DNA from 3 places in the Streptococcus sp. DTU_2020_1001019_1_SI_AUS_MUR_006 genome. Region 1 is predicted to be linked to each of the others. Evidence: predicted binding sites of a transcription regulator. Region 1 holds the regulator's gene; each other region holds the start of a gene.
The links. The regulator CtsR, encoded in region 1, represses protease genes until heat stress. The targets are predictions, from matches to a motif close to TTGGTCAAAAAAGGTCAAANA.
Positions count from the first base shown of each region.

Region 2: clpP (ATP-dependent Clp protease proteolytic subunit ClpP) is a predicted target of CtsR. The motif match lies at 1,707-1,727, and genes of this name have one in related genera.
Region 3: RRU92_RS05110 (ATP-dependent Clp protease ATP-binding subunit) is a predicted target of CtsR. The motif match lies at 1,163-1,183, and genes of this name have one in related genera.

Region 1 is NZ_CP135436.1:280,043-286,295, reverse strand. It holds gene RRU92_RS01365 (MTH1187 family thiamine-binding protein) at 1-249, shown strand, start outside; gene RRU92_RS01360 (ABC transporter permease) at 212-970, shown strand; gene RRU92_RS01355 (ABC transporter substrate-binding protein) at 1,008-2,015, shown strand; gene RRU92_RS01350 (ABC transporter ATP-binding protein) at 2,015-2,743, shown strand; gene RRU92_RS01345 (hypothetical protein) at 3,093-3,305, shown strand; gene RRU92_RS01340 (hypothetical protein) at 3,342-3,581, shown strand; gene RRU92_RS01335 (hypothetical protein) at 3,609-3,911, shown strand; gene RRU92_RS01330 (hypothetical protein) at 4,194-4,394, opposite strand; gene RRU92_RS01325 (CPCC family cysteine-rich protein) at 4,429-4,638, opposite strand; gene RRU92_RS01320 (CtsR family transcriptional regulator) at 5,105-5,563, shown strand; gene RRU92_RS01315 (ATP-dependent Clp protease ATP-binding subunit) at 5,570-6,253, shown strand, end outside.
Region 2 is NZ_CP135436.1:2,031,137-2,037,389, forward strand. It holds gene RRU92_RS09725 (ABC transporter substrate-binding protein) at 1-619, opposite strand, end outside; gene RRU92_RS09730 (YlbG family protein) at 706-975, opposite strand; gene clpP (ATP-dependent Clp protease proteolytic subunit ClpP) at 1,051-1,641, opposite strand; gene RRU92_RS09740 (DNA topoisomerase I) at 1,771-2,124, opposite strand; gene upp (uracil phosphoribosyltransferase) at 2,149-2,778, opposite strand; gene RRU92_RS09750 (deoxycytidylate deaminase) at 2,866-3,333, opposite strand; gene RRU92_RS09755 (TetR/AcrR family transcriptional regulator) at 3,352-3,909, opposite strand; gene RRU92_RS09760 (DegV family protein) at 4,034-4,879, shown strand; gene RRU92_RS09765 (NAD(P)/FAD-dependent oxidoreductase) at 4,937-6,103, shown strand; gene RRU92_RS09770 (DUF1697 domain-containing protein) at 6,154-6,253, shown strand, end outside.
Region 3 is NZ_CP135436.1:1,025,711-1,031,963, reverse strand. It holds gene RRU92_RS05110 (ATP-dependent Clp protease ATP-binding subunit) at 1-1,121, opposite strand, end outside; gene RRU92_RS05105 (ISL3 family transposase) at 1,607-2,863, shown strand; gene pflB (formate C-acetyltransferase) at 2,945-5,260, opposite strand; gene dinB (DNA polymerase IV) at 5,497-6,253, shown strand, end outside.

The DNA of each region.
Region 1 (6,253 bases):
AGGATTGACCGCATAGCTGTAATTGATAAGGTCATTGATTATCTGCAAGCTCAAGAAGTGACCATGGTGGTGACACCCTTTGAAACAGTTTTAGAGGGAGAATTTGATGAGCTTATGCGCATTCTCAAAGAAGCGTTAGAAGTGGCGGGCCAAGGAGCAGACAATGTTTTTGCCAATGTGAAAATAAATGTAGGAGAGATTTTAAGCATCGATGAGAAACTTGAAAAGTATAATGAGACGGCATATTAGTCTGCTAGGATTTTTAGGTGTCTTATCCGTTTGGCAGGTGGCGGGATTCTTAAAACTCTTACCAAAGTTTATCCTACCGACGCCACTTGAAATCCTCCAGTCTTTTGTTCGTGATAGAGAATTTCTTTGGTACCATAGTTGGGCAACCTTGAGAGTAGCCTTACTAGGTTTGGTGCTGGGTGTCTTGATTGCCTGTATCATGGCCGTCCTTATGGATAGTCTGAGTTGGCTCAATGACTTGATTTACCCCATGATGGTGGTTGTCCAGACCATACCGACCATTGCCATAGCCCCTATCCTAGTTTTATGGTTGGGTTATGGAATTTTGCCCAAGATTGTCTTGATTATCTTGACGACAACCTTCCCTATCATCGTCAGTATTTTAGATGGTTTTAGGCATTGTGACAAGGATATGCTGACCTTGTTTAGTCTGATGCGGGCCAAGCCTTGGCAAATCCTGTGGCATTTTAAAATTCCAGTCAGTCTGCCTTACTTTTATGCAGGTCTGAGGGTTAGCGTCTCCTACGCCTTTATCACAACAGTGGTATCTGAGTGGTTGGGAGGCTTTGAAGGACTAGGTGTTTACATGATTCAGTCCAAGAAACTGTTTCAGTATGATACTATGTTCGCTATTATCATTCTGGTATCGCTGATCAGCCTTCTTGGTATGAAGTTAGTCGATATTAGTGAAAAATATGTGATTAAATGGAAACGTACTTAAAATAGAGCGTTTTGGAAAAAGAAAAGAGGAAATAAAAATGAAGAAAACATGGAAAGTGTTTTTAACGATTGTAACAGCCCTTGTAGCTGTCGTGCTTGTGGCTTGTGGCCAAGGAACAGCTTCTAAGAATAACAAAGAAGCAGAACTCAAAAAAATTGACTTTATCCTAGACTGGACACCCAATACCAACCACACAGGGCTTTATGTAGCTAAAGAAAAAGGTTATTTCAAGGAAGCTGGAGTGGACGTGGACTTGAAATTGCCACCAGAAGAAAGCTCTTCTGACTTGGTTATCAATGGTAAGGCGCCATTTGCAGTGTACTTCCAAGACTATATGGCTAAGAAATTGGAAAAAGGAGCAGGTATTACAGCAGTTGCAGCTATCGTTGAGCACAACACATCAGGGATTATCTCTCGTAAGTCTGACAATATCAACAGTCCAAAAGACTTGGTTGGCAAGAAATACGGAACCTGGAATGACCCGACTGAGCTTGCTATGCTGAAAACCTTAGTAGAATCTCAAGGTGGAGACTTTGAGAAGGTTGAAAAAGTACCAAACAACGACTCAAACTCTATCACACCGATTGCCAATGGCATTTTTGATGCTGCTTGGATTTATTATGGTTGGGATGGAATTCTCGCCAAATCTCAAGGTGTGGACGCTAACTTCATGTACTTGAAAGATTATGTCAAGGAGTTTGACTACTACTCACCGGTTATCATTGCAAACAACGACTATCTCAAAGACAACAAAGAAGAAGCACGTAAAGTCATTCAAGCCATCAAAAAAGGCTACCAATACGCTATGGAGCACCCAGAAGAAGCTGCAGATATCCTCATCAAGAATGCACCTGAGCTCAAAGATAAACGTGACTTTGTCATCGAATCTCAGAAATACTTGTCAAAAGAATACGCAAGTGATAAGGAAAAATGGGGACAATTTGATGCTGACCGCTGGAATGCCTTCTACAAATGGGATAAGGAAAATGGAATCCTCAAGGAAGACTTGACTGATAAAGGATTTACCAACGAATTTGTAAAATAATGACAGAAATTAGACTAGAGCACGTAAGCTATGCCTACGATGATGAAAAAATCTTAGAGGATATTAACCTGCAGGTAACTTCAGGTGAAGTGGTCTCTATCCTAGGGCCCAGTGGTGTAGGAAAGACCACCCTCTTTAACCTGATTGCTGGGATTTTAGAAGTCCAGTCAGGGCGAATCATTCTTGATGGAGAGGAAAATCCTAAGGGGCGCGTGAGCTATATGTTACAAAAGGATTTGCTTTTGGAACACAAGACGGTGCTAGGAAATATCATCTTGCCCCTCTTAATTCAAAAGGTGGACAAGGCAGAAGCTATTGCCAAAGCAGATGAAATTCTTGCGACCTTTCAGTTGACGGCTGTAAGGGATAAGTACCCTCATGAACTTAGTGGTGGGATGCGTCAGCGTGTTGCTTTACTTCGTACCTACCTTTTCGGGCACAAGCTCTTTCTTCTAGACGAGGCCTTTAGTGCCTTGGATGAGATGACTAAGATGGAGCTCCACGCCTGGTACCTTGAAATTCACAAGCAGTTGCAGCTAACAACCTTGATTATTACTCACAGTATCGAGGAGGCCCTCAATCTCAGTGACCGCATCTATATCTTGAAAAATCGTCCTGGGCAGATTGTTTCAGAAATTAAACTAGATTGGTCTGAAGATGAAGACAAGGAAGTCCAAAAGATTGCCTACAAACGTCAAATCTTGGCAGAATTAGGCTTAGATAAGTAGAAAAATAGGGAGTTGGTGAGGTTGATACTTTGCCAGCTCTTTTTTGTCTATAAATGGAAATTCTGATATATAAAAAGTGATATAATTGACGTATTGTGATGTGATGAAAAAAGATGAAATTTAGACACAGATCTTGAATTTTATGTTAATGGCCGAGGTGCTTGTTTTTTATCGAGTATTTGTGTCGTTGGTTATGATTATGAAGGTAGGCAGTTTGATACAATTGATGAAGCTATGGAAGCTAAAGTTTTTGATGGAAAAAGTTTAGTGGATGTATGGGATGAAGAAGTTTTTCAGCAAATAAAAATATAATTGATATTGGCCAGAGAAAATAAAGGTAAGATTTAATTTGATTGAAGTTGTGAATGGTTTTAATCGTTATGAGATTTTTCCTGAAGGTGATGAGAGCAGAAGGGAGATTTTTAAATTTAATCCTTCTACCCGTGAGCTAAAGCGAAATGATCCCTCAAAATATGGTTTTGATTATGTGTCAAAATGTATTATAAATCTAAAAAGTGAAGACGGCGGCTTGAAAGAACCAGGGCAAGTTGTGTGGTACTAAATGACTTGAGCGACTTTAGAATATAGGAAAAAAGCAATGCTTAAACTAATTAAAATTTTTAATTCTGGTATTTTAGGATATTGGTATATTCCTGAAAACCGTGACCCAGGTATGATTGAGATTGATGAGCAAACTGGCGAAGTTACAGTTGCTATCGAGTCAAATTATGATAAAGAACTTGGGGCACCCTATTATGCAAACAAGGCTCGTGGAGCAGTGAAGCAGATGTGGGATAGAGGAGAATTACCAAGCGAGAAATCATTTACCTGGTGGTAATTTTAAGAGATAACAAAAAGTGATTAAATGATGTTAAATAATGAACTACATGACTATAACAAACCAGACTCATCCGATGAAACAGATGAACTCATTACTTCGGAGTCTAATCTTGAAGGGTACAGTGATTTTTACAAAGATAGTGAAGAGTCAAAAGTTTGGTGGATTGATAAGATAGATGTTAGAGGAGAGCTGTTATTCAGCTTTGATCAGCAAAAAATTTATAACCTTTTTCTTGATTATCCTCATAATATGACTGAAGAAGAAGTTAGAATTTTTAATAGCGAGAATCCATTTTGGAGAGATTTTTTCTCAGATAGAAAGTCATAAACTATACATTTATTTGTAAGAATTAAATGATATGACCGACAAAGATTATATACAATAGTAAACATGCTTAGATACATATAGATTATTTTTGATGTTCAGTCACCTCCCTCATAATTTATTTTTGATGGATACTGTGACATAATTAAGATACGAAGGATAGAGGTTGAGAATCTGTCACCAACGCGCCATTTAGTTAGTGGGTCGAGAAATGCAGGAGCCTCGACAGTCCTGGCTATCCTTGCAAATAAATCAGCCCTTGGAAAAAATCTAAGGACTTTTAGGTTAGTTAATTTTTTTAATAATTTCAACATTTAAAATTTCATTTTCAAATAACCTCGTCCATCGTAAACCTGTTTTAACAGATAAAGCATCATACTCTTCATCAAAAGTATCCTTATCTTCAAAAAGACAAATTCCCTCAAAGGTCTGGTTATCAACGTCTGTCATCGTTACAACTTTATTGTTAAACTTTCTAAGTTCCATTTTTATTTTCCTGATTCTGTAGTACTATAGTTTGTTATATTATTGGAATCCCTTTAACGTAAGCTTCCTTAGCTTTTGCTAGTGTCATCTTGTTTGGGCCTCCATCAATGTTGGTTTCCCCCGTATTTTGCCAATTACAATGATCACAAATGTCATAAACAGCGGTCAATGTTCCGCAAACTGGACAATGTACGTATTCTTCATCATTAATCATTACTAAGTTTTCTTTACCAGTCTTATTCATAATTATTTACTCCTAATTATTGTTTTTAAAATAGTGAAACCAGAAATATTAATTGGCTAGAACTAAATATTTTTATATTAAATTCTCTTATCTTTCTAAACTTTTCTGAGATAGGCTTTCTTAGCTTCTGCAAGAGTTATAGTATCATTATACTTCAACATTGGAGCTATTGCTAATGATTGAGAGAGTTTTCTGGATATGCTATAATATTACCAGGTATTAAAAAAGCACGTTTGACCGTGCTAGTTTCTTGCCTGCTGAACTCGTCAATATTACGCCCTTTTTAGGGCTCTTTTTTGTGGACTTTTTTAGGAACTTTCAAGAAAAACTAAGGCTATTTAATGCCAAAGTGTTTTTTAAAAAAGTCAGTATTTTCAAGGGCTGAGCTCTAAAAATTTGACTTATAGAGTGTTAAATGATAGTATAGTCAAAGATAGTCAAGGTTCAAAGAAAGAGGTGGCGTTCTATGAGATTTAAAAATACATCAGACCATATAGAGGCCTATATCAAGGCGATTTTGGAGCAGTCGGGTATGGTTGAATTGCAACGAAGCCAATTAGCGGATACCTTTCAAGTCGTGCCTAGCCAGATCAACTATGTGATTAAGACTCGATTTACTGAAAGCAGAGGTTATTTAGTTGAAAGTAAGCGAGGAGGTGGCGGTTATATTCGCATTGGTCGAATTGAATTCTCTAACCATCATGATATGCTTCGAGATCTACTGTATTCGGTAGGTGAAGAAGTTAGCCTAGCTATCTTTGAAGATGTTTTAAGACTCTTGTTTGAGCAGGATTTGGTGACTCGTCAGGAGATGAATCTATTATTAGCAATGGCGACAGACCGAGTTTTAGGCGATGATGCCAATCTTATCCGTGCCAATATGCTCCGTCAGTTATTACAAGAGGTAGATAGAAAAGGAAAATAGAACTAAATGAAATATTCAAAAGCATTGAGAGAATGTATAGAAAGTGCCTTTCTGGTCGCCAGTCATTTTGGGGCAGAATACCTAGAGTCATGGCATCTATTGATTGCTATGGCCAATCATGGTTACAGTGTAGCTGGGGCGACTTTAAATGAATTTCCATATGAGATTGATCGTCTGGAGGAAGTTGCTGTAGAGCTAACTGAAACAAAGTATAGCGATCAGGAACATTATCAGGAGCTTCCTTTTTCACACCGGTTGAAGGTATTGTTGTTGGAAGCAGAGCATGTTGCATCTGTCGTACATGCCAAGGTATTGGGAACAGAGCACCTTCTTTATGCTATCTTACATGATGGCAATGCCTTAGCTACTCGCATTTTAGAAAAAGCGGGATTTTCTTACGAAGATCAGAAGGATCAGGTCAAGATTGCTGGACTTCGTCGAAGTCTTGAAGCGCGTGCTGGTTGGACTAGAGAAGATTTGAAGGCCCTTCGCCAGCGTCATCGTACGGTAGCGGATAAGCAAAATTCCATGGCTAATATGATGGGGATGCCTCAGACACCAAGTGGAGGTTTGGAAGATTATACGCATGATCTTACGGAGCAAGCTCGTTCGGGTAAATTGGAACCAGTCATCGGGCGCGACCAAGAAATCTCTCGTATGATTCAAATCTTGAGCCGTAAGACAAAAAAT
Region 2 (6,253 bases), 410 kb from region 1:
TCGCTACAATTTCACCTTTATAAGATTTCTTGAAGGCTTCAGCAATCCCTTTAGCATAGTCAGATGAGTTATCGTAGTATAGAACGACTTTCTTCGCTTTCAAGTTATCAGTTGTGTATTTAGCAATGATTTGTCCTTGGAAGCTATCGATGAAGGTTGCACGGAAAAGGTAATCTTGACCTTTTGTCAAATCATCTTGAGTTGCTGATGGGGTTACCAATGGTACACCTGCTTTACCAGCATTGGCAACCGCTGCGGCAGTGGCACCTGAAGTTGCAGGTCCTACAAGAGCGTTCACTTTTGATTGGGTAACAAGGTTTGTTGTAACGGTAGCCGCTTCAGCTGTCTCAGATTTGTTATCTTTGTCTACAACTTCGATTTGTTTTCCATCGATACCACCAGCTGCGTTGATTTCATCAACGGCCAATTGAGCACCTTTTTGTTCAGCGCTACCGTAGGCTGCTACTTCACCAGTTTTTTCAAAATTAAAACCGATTTTTAGTTCTTTGTCGATTTCGTTACCAGCAGCGTTTGACGCTCCAGACTTCACTTCTCCGCAGGCTGCAAGAAGTGCTACACTTGCAAGCGCCACAAACGATAGGGCAAATTTTTTCTTCATCTTTTTGTCTCCTTATTTCTTAAATAAATAGCATGTTAAGAATATACCGAATTATCAGAAAATTGTCAACACATTTATCTAAAATTTTACATGATAACGTTTTCGTTATTTCTGTAGAGACTACCAACAAAGGGAGTTTCCAATTCTTGGATATGACATTGTCTCACTTTTTTGACAAATTTCTCTTTTCCTAAACGGCTAACCAGTTCTTCCACTTCTTCTGTTGGAACATAAAGTTGCAGATAACGGTGTTTTTTAGAGTGGTAACAAATATCACCATAATTATCGAGTTTTTTTGCATCACGATTATAGTATAGGTAGATAATCAGACCAGACCGATTCTCTTTTTGAAACATATTACAACTTCCTTCTAACAATCTTCTTACTATTATATCAAAAAAAGCAAACTCAGTCGAGTTTGCTTCAAAAGATTAATTCAAAGAATTATTAGCCATGATTTCATCAATGAAACCATATTCAAGTGTTTCTTGAGCGCTCATCCAGTAATCACGTTCAGCATCTGCATGGATTTGCTCAACTGATTTACCAGAATTATCTGCAAGAATTTGCTCCAAAGACTTACGAGTTTTAAGCAAGTGCTCAGCCGCAATAGCCATATCTGTCTGTTGCGTACCACCACCAGTACCACCCATCGGTTGGTGAATCATGTACTCTGCATTTGGAAGCATGAAGCGTTTGCCCTTAGCACCACTTGATGCGATAATAGTTCCCATTGAGGCAGCCATACCCATAACAATCGTTTGTACGTCTGCTTTGATGAAATTCATAGTATCTACAATTGCCAAACCAGCTGAAACTGATCCACCTGGTGTATTAACATAGAGGTAGATATCTTTAGTGCTGTCTTGAGCATCCAAGAAGAGCAACTGAGCAATAACTGAGTTTGCCATATTGTCTTCAACTGGACCTGTCAGCATGATGATGCGGTCTTTCAAAAGACGAGAGTAGATATCGTAGGAACGTTCCCCACGACTTGTTTGTTCAATTACTACAGGAATCATTGATTTCTCCTTTTAACTTTTATTTTTGTTAGTCACATGACTGAAGTTATGACTATTATAATACCTTGGTCAAAAAAGGTCAAATTTTTGATATATTTTCATATATACTTTTAAATTAAGTGATGAAAATTACTTTTTCCAATTAGAAGGAGAAAAACCTACATACTTAGTTCCCTTGTATTCTAAATGCTCCAATTTCCCAATAACATCCTGCTCATTTTTAGTCACAGTACATCGAAAGCGGATTTCTTTGCCACTTAATAAATCATCTATTTCTTGTTCAGAAAATTCATGATTACACCATTTATGTTTAAAACGAACTTTCTTCCCATTCCAAACACCAACGACATAATGGCCATTATTACTACGTTGCCATTCATCTGATTCATCTAGATAATCATCCATGGCTTCATTAACTAAATCATCGTAAGACTCGGCGATATTCTCTTCTACACCTAAAATCTCTTCCCAATCGATTCCCATGTCAAATTTCTCTATTCTTTATTCTTATTTAGTACCGAACAAGCGGTCTCCTGCGTCACCAAGACCTGGAACGATATAGCCATGTTCGTTCAAACGTTCATCCAAAGCTGCTGTAAAGATTTCTACATCTGGGTGAGCTTCTTGAAGAGCTTTTACACCTTCTGGAGCAGATACAAGGCAGACAAATTTGATGTTTGATGCTCCACGTTTTTTGAGGGAATCAACAGCAAGGATAGCTGAACCACCTGTCGCAAGCATTGGGTCAACAACAAAGATTTGACGTTGGTCGATATCTTCTGGTAATTTTACCAAGTATTCAACAGGTTGAAGAGTTTCTTCATCACGGTACATACCGATATGTCCAACCTTAGCAGCTGGAACCAAGCTCAAGAGACCGTCAACCATACCGATACCAGCACGCAAGATTGGTACAATTGCTAATTTTTTACCTGTCAATTGTTTTTGAACGGTTTTAGTAATTGGTGTTTCAATTTCCACATCTTCAAGCGGAAGATCACGAAGTACTTCATATCCCATCAACATAGCAATTTCATCTACTAATTCACGAAAAGCTTTTGTAGAAGTGTCTGTACGACGCAAGATTGACAATTTGTGTTGAATGAGTGGATGATTAATGACTTCAAGTTTTCCCATTTTCTGAATTCCTTCTTTCAATTTATTCTTCTTATTATATCAAAAAATGGTTTAAAAATCCTTCTAAACCATCTTTTTTTTTAATTTTTAAATCAAGTTAGCTTCTTGAAGAGCTGCTTGTACTGTCTCAAGCGGTAAGTGGGTCAACTCAGTCCCTTTTTCACGATAGAGATACTGGGCGTAATCGTCCATACGGTACTGGTTAATATAAACGACACGCTCACATCCTACCTGAAGCAATTGCTTGGTGCAGTTGAGACAAGGAAAATGAGTAACGTAAGCTGTAAATCCTTTTGGAACGCCACGTTCGGCTCCTTGTAAAATAGCATTCACCTCTGCATGAAGGGTACGGACACAGTGACCTTCAATCACCAAACAGTCATGGTCAATACAATGCTCTGTTCCTGATACAGAGCCATTATAACCTGTTGAAATAACCTTATTATCCTTGACTAAAACAGCTCCTACCTTGGCGCGTTTACAGGTTGAACGATTGGCAATCAATAGGGCTTGAGCAGCAAAATACTCATCCCAAGCCAGTCTTTTTTCTGTCATAACTTCTCTCCTCCTGATCTATTTTTTGAAAAATGGTAGGCGTAAATCTGCGATTTTTTCAGCAGGAACCTTCATTCCATCCTTGATCCATTTAAGCAAAACTGATACGATGGCAGAACTCCAAAAAGAATGCAGGTAAGAGCTGACTCCTTTTGATTTTCCATAGTATTTTTCTAAAAACTCTTGCATGGCTTGCACAAAGATTTTTTCCAAGTGATAGTCCAGGGCAAGCTGAATAACCTTGGCTTCTTTTCTGGCTTCACGAAAGAGATGAACCCAAACCAGATAGAGATCTGTTTTGACATCGTAATGACTCAGCTGCTCCATGATATTATGGACACTGCGTTTAAAGACGCTTTCTAAAATCTCTTCTTTGGAGTCATAGTTTCGATAAAAGGCGGCACGAGAAACACCAGCACGTTTGACTAACTCAGAAATGCTAATCTTAGCCAACTCCTTCTTCTCCAAAAGTTGCAAAAGAGCTGTTTCGATAGCTTCTCTGGTCAGTAAATTGGATTCTTTGTTTGATTTTCTGAGATTTTCAAGTGAATTTTCGGAAATTCTTCGTTCGGCCATAACACTTCCTTTCTACTTGTGACAACAGAGTGACGAGACTTTTGTTTTAAGATTTTTCATGATATAATTGTAAAAAAAGACAGAACCTTTGTCAATGTATAAGTGATAAAGATGGAGAATTTCTATGACTTGGAAGATTGTAGCTGACTCTGGTTGTGATTATCGTCAACTGGCAAATCCAGCAATTGATACTGAATTCATCAGTGTTCCCTTAACCATTCAAGTGGCTGATCAAGTCTTTATTGACGATGCTAGTCTTGATATTGACAAAATGATGGAAACCATGTATGCAACTTCTGAAGCTTCAAAATCAGCTTGTCCTAGCCCTGATGATTACTTGCGAGCATTCGAAGGTGCAAACCATATTTTTGTAGTGACCATTACCGGAACTCTTTCTGGTAGTCAAAACAGCGCTCAATTAGCTAAGAATCTCTATCTCGAAGAACATCCTGATACTCAGATTCATGTTATTGACAGCTTATCTGCTGGTGGAGAAGTTGATCTAATCGTTGAGAAAATCAATGATTTGATTGACCAAGGACTTTCTTTTGAAGAAGTGGTTAAAGCTATTACTGCCTACCAAGAAAAAACTAAGTTACTATTCGTCCTCGCTAAGGTTGATAACCTCGTTAAGAATGGTCGCTTGAGTAAGCTGATCGGTACAGTTGTTGGGCTCCTTAATATTCGTATGGTCGGGGAAGCAAGTGAAACTGGAACCTTGGAACTCCTACAAAAGGCTCGTGGTGCTAAGAAGTCCCTCCAAGCTGCTTATGAAGAGTTAATCAAGGCTGGCTACGCTGGTGGGCGTATCGTCATGGCTCACCGTAGTAATGATAAATTCTGCCAACAACTCTCAGAACTCTTGCGTGAAAAATTCCCACAAGCTGAAATCAAGATTATCCAAACCTCTGGACTCTGCAGTTTTTATGCAGAAGAAGGTGGACTCCTCATGGGATATGAAATTGACTAATAAATCAAACAAGAGATGACTTATCATCTCTTGTTTTTTTTATGGTACAATACTTTTATGAAACATTTTGACACTATTGTAATTGGGGGAGGCCCTGCTGGTATGATGGCTACGATTTCAAGTAGCTTTTATGGGCAGAAAACCCTTCTCATCGAAAAAAATCGAAAACTTGGAAAAAAATTAGCTGGTACTGGTGGTGGTCGCTGCAACGTGACCAACAATGGAACTCTAGATGACCTATTAGCTGGCATCCCTGGGAATGGCCGCTTTCTATACAGTGTCTTTTCCCAGTTTGATAACCATGATATCATCAACTTTTTTACTGAAAATGGCGTAAAACTCAAGGTCGAAGACCATGGTCGCGTCTTTCCAGCCAGCGACAAATCTCGAACCATTATCGAAGCACTGGAAAAGAAAATCATGGAGCTAGGTGGGCAAATTGCCACTCAAACAGAGATTGTTTCTGTTAAAAAGATAGACGACCAGTTTGTCCTCAAGTCAGCAGACCAAACCTTTACTTGTGATAAACTCATTGTCACAACAGGTGGAAAATCCTATCCTTCTACTGGCTCTACTGGTTTTGGTCATGAAATCGCCCGACATTTCAAACACACTATTACCGAACTCGAAGCTGCTGAAAGTCCATTGTTGACTGATTTCCCGCATAAGGCCTTGCAGGGAATTTCCCTAGACGATGTAACCCTAAGCTATGGCAAGCACGTCATCACTCATGATTTGCTCTTTACCCACTTTGGTTTGTCAGGTCCTTCTGCACTACGCATGTCTAGCTTTGTCAAGGGTGGGGAAATTCTCTCCCTAGATGTCTTGCCACAATTTTCTGAAAGCGAATTGTTATCATTTCTAGAAGATAACCGTGAAAAATCCTTGAAAAATGCCTTAAAAACCTTGCTCCCTGAACGCTTGGCAGAATTTTTCGTGCAAGGATATCCTGAAAAAGTCAAACAACTAACAGAAAAAGAACGCGACCAACTTGTCCAGTCCATCAAGGCTCTTAAAATCCCTGTAACTGGCAAAATGTCATTAGCTAAATCCTTTGTAACTAAAGGTGGCGTTAGTCTCAAGGAAATCAATCCTAAAACGCTGGAAAGTAAGCTAGTCCCTGGACTCCACTTTGCTGGTGAGGTACTAGATATCAATGCCCATACGGGGGGATTTAACATCACTTCCGCCCTCTGCACCGGCTGGGTGGCAGGCTCAAACTAGAACTATAAATGATATAGTATCTAAAGATATTGGATAAGAAAGGAGCTATTTTGGAACATATTATTTTACTGAGAGGTGTTACACCGAATGGACAAAATGCTATCCCTAAAATGTCTTATCTGGTAGATATCTTAACAGAGGCTGGTTTTC
Region 3 (6,253 bases), 750 kb from region 1:
TTGTGATCTTCTGTATGATTAGCAATTTGCTTTTCAAGCTCTTCGATACGGACTTTTGCATTTAGAGCTGCTTCGTAATCTTCTTTAGCCGCAGCTTCTTCTTGTTTAGTTTTTTCCGCTTGAATTTCGTGCTCAACTGCATGTACATCTGTAACTGGGTGTTGTGCTGCCAAGTGAGCAGCTGTCACATCCACAAGGTCAATAGCCTTATCCGGCAAGCTACGTTGTGGAATATATTGAACAGAGTAATCAACGGCAGCTTTCAAGACTTCATCTGGCAAAATAACATTGTGGTGTTGTTGATAAAGATCTCGAATACCTTGAAGAATCTTGAAGGTATCTTCAGCAGATGGAGCATTAACTTTTACTTCATTAAAACGACGAGCAAGGGCTGCGTTTTTCAAGATAGTATTACGATATTCATCTTGAGTTGTTGCCCCAATCACAGTCAATTCACCACGTGAAAGAGCTGGTTTCAAGATATCAGCAAGACCTTTAGACCCTTGACCATCACCTGTGCTACCAGCACCAAGGATTTGGTGAATTTCGTCGAAGAAAAGGATAATATTTCCAGCTTCTTTGACTTCGTTTACCAAGTTTTGAATGTTTTCTTCAAAGCTACCACGGTATTGAGTACCAGCTTCAAGTCCAGAAATATCAATCGAGATGATCTCTTTATTCTTGATAGCTGCAGGAACGTCACCGTTCACGATAGCTTGGGCCAATCCTTCTACTACTGCAGTTTTACCAACACCAGCATCTCCGACGAGAACTGGATTATTCTTTGTGCGACGAGAAAGAATTTCAGAAGTTTCTTGGATTTCTTTGTTACGTCCAATCACTGGGTCCAATTTCCCTTCACGAGCTTCTGCTGTTAAGTTACGTCCAAGTTTTGCAAGAATCCCATCTTGTTTCATACCTTTACCTTGAACGTACTGAGCTTGTTCACTTTCTTCGCTTGGAAGTTGACCAGTTTGACGGTAAATAGCGAATTCTTCAGGCGTTACTTCACGGCCGTTAATCAAGTAACGACGGTTTTCTGAACTGTATCCACGCATACCACCCATCAATTGGTTAAATAAATCATCCATGTTGTTAAAGTTATTAAAGTTGTTATTCATATTTCATACCTCGTTTGTTTTCAAATTTACTTAGTCAAAATAATTTGACTTTCTCTGACCTTTGTTTTAAAAAATTTAGACTAGCTATTTGCTACTCTACGTATAATTTCAGGTTTTTCTTTATCCAATTCAGGTTTTTCGATTGGACTTCTAAAAATACTAATGTTAACCATAGGTTGTACCTCTTTTCTAGGTTTTACCCATACTTTGAACTTAAGATAGTATATACAATCATCTTAAAATCAAGGTTTTCTAAGGACTTTCCTTATCCTTATGTTCTTAGTATATCACTTTGGTCAGTTTTAGTCAAGAAGTTTGACCAAGTTTGACTATTTTTTAATATTTTTTTTTACAAAAAAACGGCTCTATAATATTTGTAGTGGGTAAATCCCCTATGGATATTATGGAGCCTATTTTTGTGTAGAAAAAAAGTCCCATATGACCTATAATGAAAAGCGACTAAACAACTCATTAGAAAGATTCATATGGAACAATTACATTTTATCACAAAACTGCTTGATATCAAAGACACAAATATCAAGATTCTAGATATCATCAATAGGGATACACACCAGGAAATTGTCGCTAAACTGGACTATGACGCCCCGTCTTGCCCTGAGTGCGGATGTCAAATGAAGAAATATGATTTTCAAAAACCGTCGAAAATTCCTTACCTCGAAACGACTGGTATGCCTACCAGAATTCTTCTTAAAAAGCGTCGTTTTAAGTGCTATCATTGCTCTAAATTGATGGTCGCTGAGACTTCTATCGTCAAAAAGAATCATCAAATTCCTCGCATCATCAATCAAAAGATTGCTCAAAAGTTGATTGAAAAGACTTCTATGACTGATATTGCACATCAGCTATCCATTTCAACTTCAACTGTCATTCGTAAGCTCAATGACTTTCACTTTAAGCATGATTTTTCTCGTCTTCCAGAGATTATGTCTTGGGACGAGTATGCCTTTACCAAGGGAAAGATGAGTTTTATCGCACAAGATTTTGATCAGCTCAATATCATTACTGTTCTTGAGGGAAGAACACAAGCTATCATCCGCAATCACTTTCTTCGCTACGATAGAGCAGTCCGATGTCGAGTGAAAATCATTACTATGGATATGTTTAGCCCTTACTATGACTTAGCTAGACAACTTTTTCCGTGTGCTAAAATCGTTTTGGATCGTTTTCACATTGTTCAACATCTTAGCCGAGCTATGAGTCGGGTTCGTGTCCAAATTATGAACCAATTCGATAGAAAATCTCATGAATACAAGGCCATCAAACGTTACTGGAAGCTCATTCAACAGGATAGTCGTAAACTCAGCGATAAACGATTTTATCGTCCTACTTTTCGTATGCACTTAACGAATAAAGAGATTCTAGACAAGCTTTTGAGCTATTCAGAAGACTTGAAACACCACTACAATGTCTATCAGCTCTTGCTTTTTCACTTTCAGAATAAGGAGTCAGACAAATTTTTTGGACTTATTGAGGACAATCTAAAAAAGGTTTATCCTCTTTTTCAGACTGTCTTTAAGACATTTCTCAAGGACAAAGAGAAAATTGTCAACGCCCTTCAATTACCCTATTCCAACGGTAAGTTGGAAGCGACTAATAATCTCATTAAACTCATCAAACGAAATGCCTTTGGATTTCGGAACTTTGATAACTTTAAGAAACGAATTTTCATCGCTCTGAATATAAAAATGGAGAGGACAACGATTGTCCTCTCCAGATGTTAGCTTTTATTCAACCCACTACAGTTGACAGAGAGCCAAAAAAACCAGTCAAAATGACTGGTTTTTATTTACTATTTATGAATCTTAGCTCAATGCGTCATCCATTGAAAGAACTTCGTGGAAGACACGTTGTGTCAATTCAGTTTTTTGTTCTGGAGTGAGGTACTTAGTATTTACACAGTATCCTGAGATACGTACGATTACGTCTTCACCTGACATGATCTTTTCGTAAACATCGTTCAAGTCCATAACGTTCAAGTTAACGTGTTGTCCACCGTTTTCGAAGTAACCATCAAGGATTGTTACCAAGTTATCAACTTGTTCGTCACGAGTTTTACCAAGAGCACGTGGTGATACTTGAGTTGTCAATGAGATACCATCAGCTGCGTAACCAAAGTCAAGGCTAGCAAGTGAGTTCAAGTTTTGCAACCATCCACCTTTAGCTTTGTTAGATGGGTTAGCACCTGGTGAGAAGAATTCCAATTTAGACAAGTTCACTGAACCATCTTCGTTGAGGTATACACCTTTGTGAACTGGTGAGTTACCAGTTTGTTTAGAGTAAGCAACGTTAGATGTGATTGTCAATAGTGATACTGTAGCTTCTGCGTCTTTGTAAAGTTTGTGGCTACGTAGACGAGTTGTGTAAGCTTCAATCAACCATTCCGCCAATTCGTTTGAACGTGGGTCATCTTCACCCCAACGTGGGTATTCACCGATTGTTTCGTAATCGTAGATGTAGCCATTTTCATCACGGATTGGTTTAACTGTAGCGTATTTGATAGCTGACAATGTATCAACAGTGTTAGCGAATCCACAGATACCGAATCCCATGTTTGCACGTTGTTTAGTTGGCAAGAAGGCCATTTGAACAGCTTCGTAGTTGTACTTGTCAGTCATGTAGTGGATGATGTTCAAAGCATCTACGTAAGTGTCAGTCAACCAGTCAAGAGATTTTTCAAAGTTAGCTTTAACTGATTCGAATTCAAGAACTTCATCACGGATTGGTTCAATGTCAAATACTTTGTAGTCTTTGTGAACATCGTCGTAACCACCGTTCAAACCAGTAAGAAGAGCTTTAAGAACGTTAACGCGAGCACCGAAGTACTGGATGTTGTGACGTTGTTCTTCGTTTTCTGGGTCAAGTGGAGATACACAACATGAGATACAGCTCATTTCACCGTATCCGTCTTTAGCCATAGTTGTAACGCCTTCGTATTGGATAGAAGAGTGTTTGTGGCTCATGTGCATACAGTAGCGACGGAAGTTGTATGGCAATTTGTCAGTCCAAAGAACTGTCAAGTTTGGTTCTGGTGAGTTACCAATGTTGTCAAGAGTGTTCAAGAAACGGTAGTCCATCTTAGTAACACGGTGACGACCGTCGTTACCCATACCAGCCATTGAAGTTGTGATGAAGGTTGGGTCACCTGAGTACAATTGGTCGTAAGCTTTTGTACGAGCAAATTTAACTGTACGAAGTTTCATAACGAAATCATCAACAAATTCTTGGATTTCTGATTCAGTAAATGTACCACGAGCAAGGTCACGTTCTGCAAAGATATCCAATACGATTGGCACACGTCCAAGAGATGTAGCCGCACCGTTGATAACACGGCAGACAGCCATGAAGGCAATGTTTACCCATTGGATAGCTTCTTTAACGTTCATCGCTGGTTTACGAACATCAACTCCGTAAAGATCACCCAAGCGTACAACTTGTTGCAATGCTTGATATTGAAGGTTGATTTCTTCACGAAGACGGATTGTTTCTTCATCGATTTCTTCGATTGCGTTCCAGTCGTTTACTTTTTCTTGCATCAAGTAGTCTGCACCGTAAAGAGCAAGACGTGCATAAACACCGATGATACGTCCACGTGAGTACGCATCTGGAAGACCAGTTACAGTGTGAGCGTGACGAGCACGACGAATGTTTGAAGTGTAAGCACGGAAGATACCATCGTTAACAGTTGTTACGTATTTAGTGAAAATTTCGTGAACAGCTGGATCTGGTTCGTATCCATTTTCCTTCAAAGTAGTTTCAGCCATACGGATACCACCTTTTGGCATGAAGTTCAATTTGAAGAGTTCATCGTTTTGGATACCATAAATCAATTCGTTTTCTTTGTCGATAAATCCAGCAGGAATATCAGCAATAGATGTTGGACGAGTGTCCATTGGGAAACGAGTTTCTTCGTAGTGTGCTTTAGTTTCTTCTACGATTTTTTTGATGTGAAGTGAACGCTCTGTTGGTCCTGCAAGGAAGCTTTCATCTCCATCATAAGGTGTGTAGTTAGCTTGTACAAAGCGTGATACACTTGCTTTTTCTTTCCAGTCAACACCTTTAAAGCCTTCCCAGGCTTTGTCAAAAATGTCCTGTGCTTCAACAACTGTCTTAACAACCATGTTAATTCCTCTTTTTTCTTTCTAGTAACAGTCATCTGTTACATTCATGTATTCAGTATAACACACAGTAAACGATTTCAACAACTAAAAACTCACTTTTTAAACACTTTCTTTTCTAATACAGTTCGAAATATACCACAAACTGTATTATATTTTTGAAAGAAATTATTTGATTTTCATTTTTTCAGAAAAAGAGTATAATAAAAATAAACAAACTAGCACTGAGAGGTTTCTCCATGTTGATTTTTCCACTAATGAATGATTTATCTCGTAAAATCATCCATATTGACATGGATGCCTTTTTTGCTGCTGTTGAAATTCGAGACAATCCCAAACTTAAAGGGAAGCCAGTTGTGATTGGTAGTGACCCTAGAAAAACTGGTGGTCGCGGAGTTGTTTCTACCTGTAGCTATGAAGCACGAGCATTTGGCATCCACTCAGCCATGAGTTCTAAAGAAGCCTATGAACGTTGCCCCCAAGCAGTTTTCATATCTGGAAACTACGAAAAATATATAGTTGTTGGTCAACAGATTCGAGCTATTTTCAAACGTTATACGGATAATATCGAGCCTATGAGTATCGATGAAGCTTATCTAGACGTGACTGAAAACAAACTCGGCATCAAGTCCGCTGTTAAAATTGCTCGACTAATTCAACAAGATATTTGGCAAGAACTTCATCTGACTGCTTCTGCTGGTGTGTCTTATAATAAATTCTTAGCTAAAATCGCTAGCGATTACCAAAAACCTCGAGGCCTGACAGTTATTCTTCCTGATGAAGCTGAAGATTTTCTCAAACAAATGGATATCGCTAAATTCCACGGCGTAGGTAAGAAAACAGTTGAAAAATTGCATCAAATGGGCGTATTCACAGGAGCTGATCTTTTAAAAATTTCTGAAATTAGTCTCATTGACCGTTTTGGTAGACTCGGTTTTGACCTGTATCGCAAGGCTCGTGGCATTGATAATTCTCCCGTCAAATCCAATCGCATTC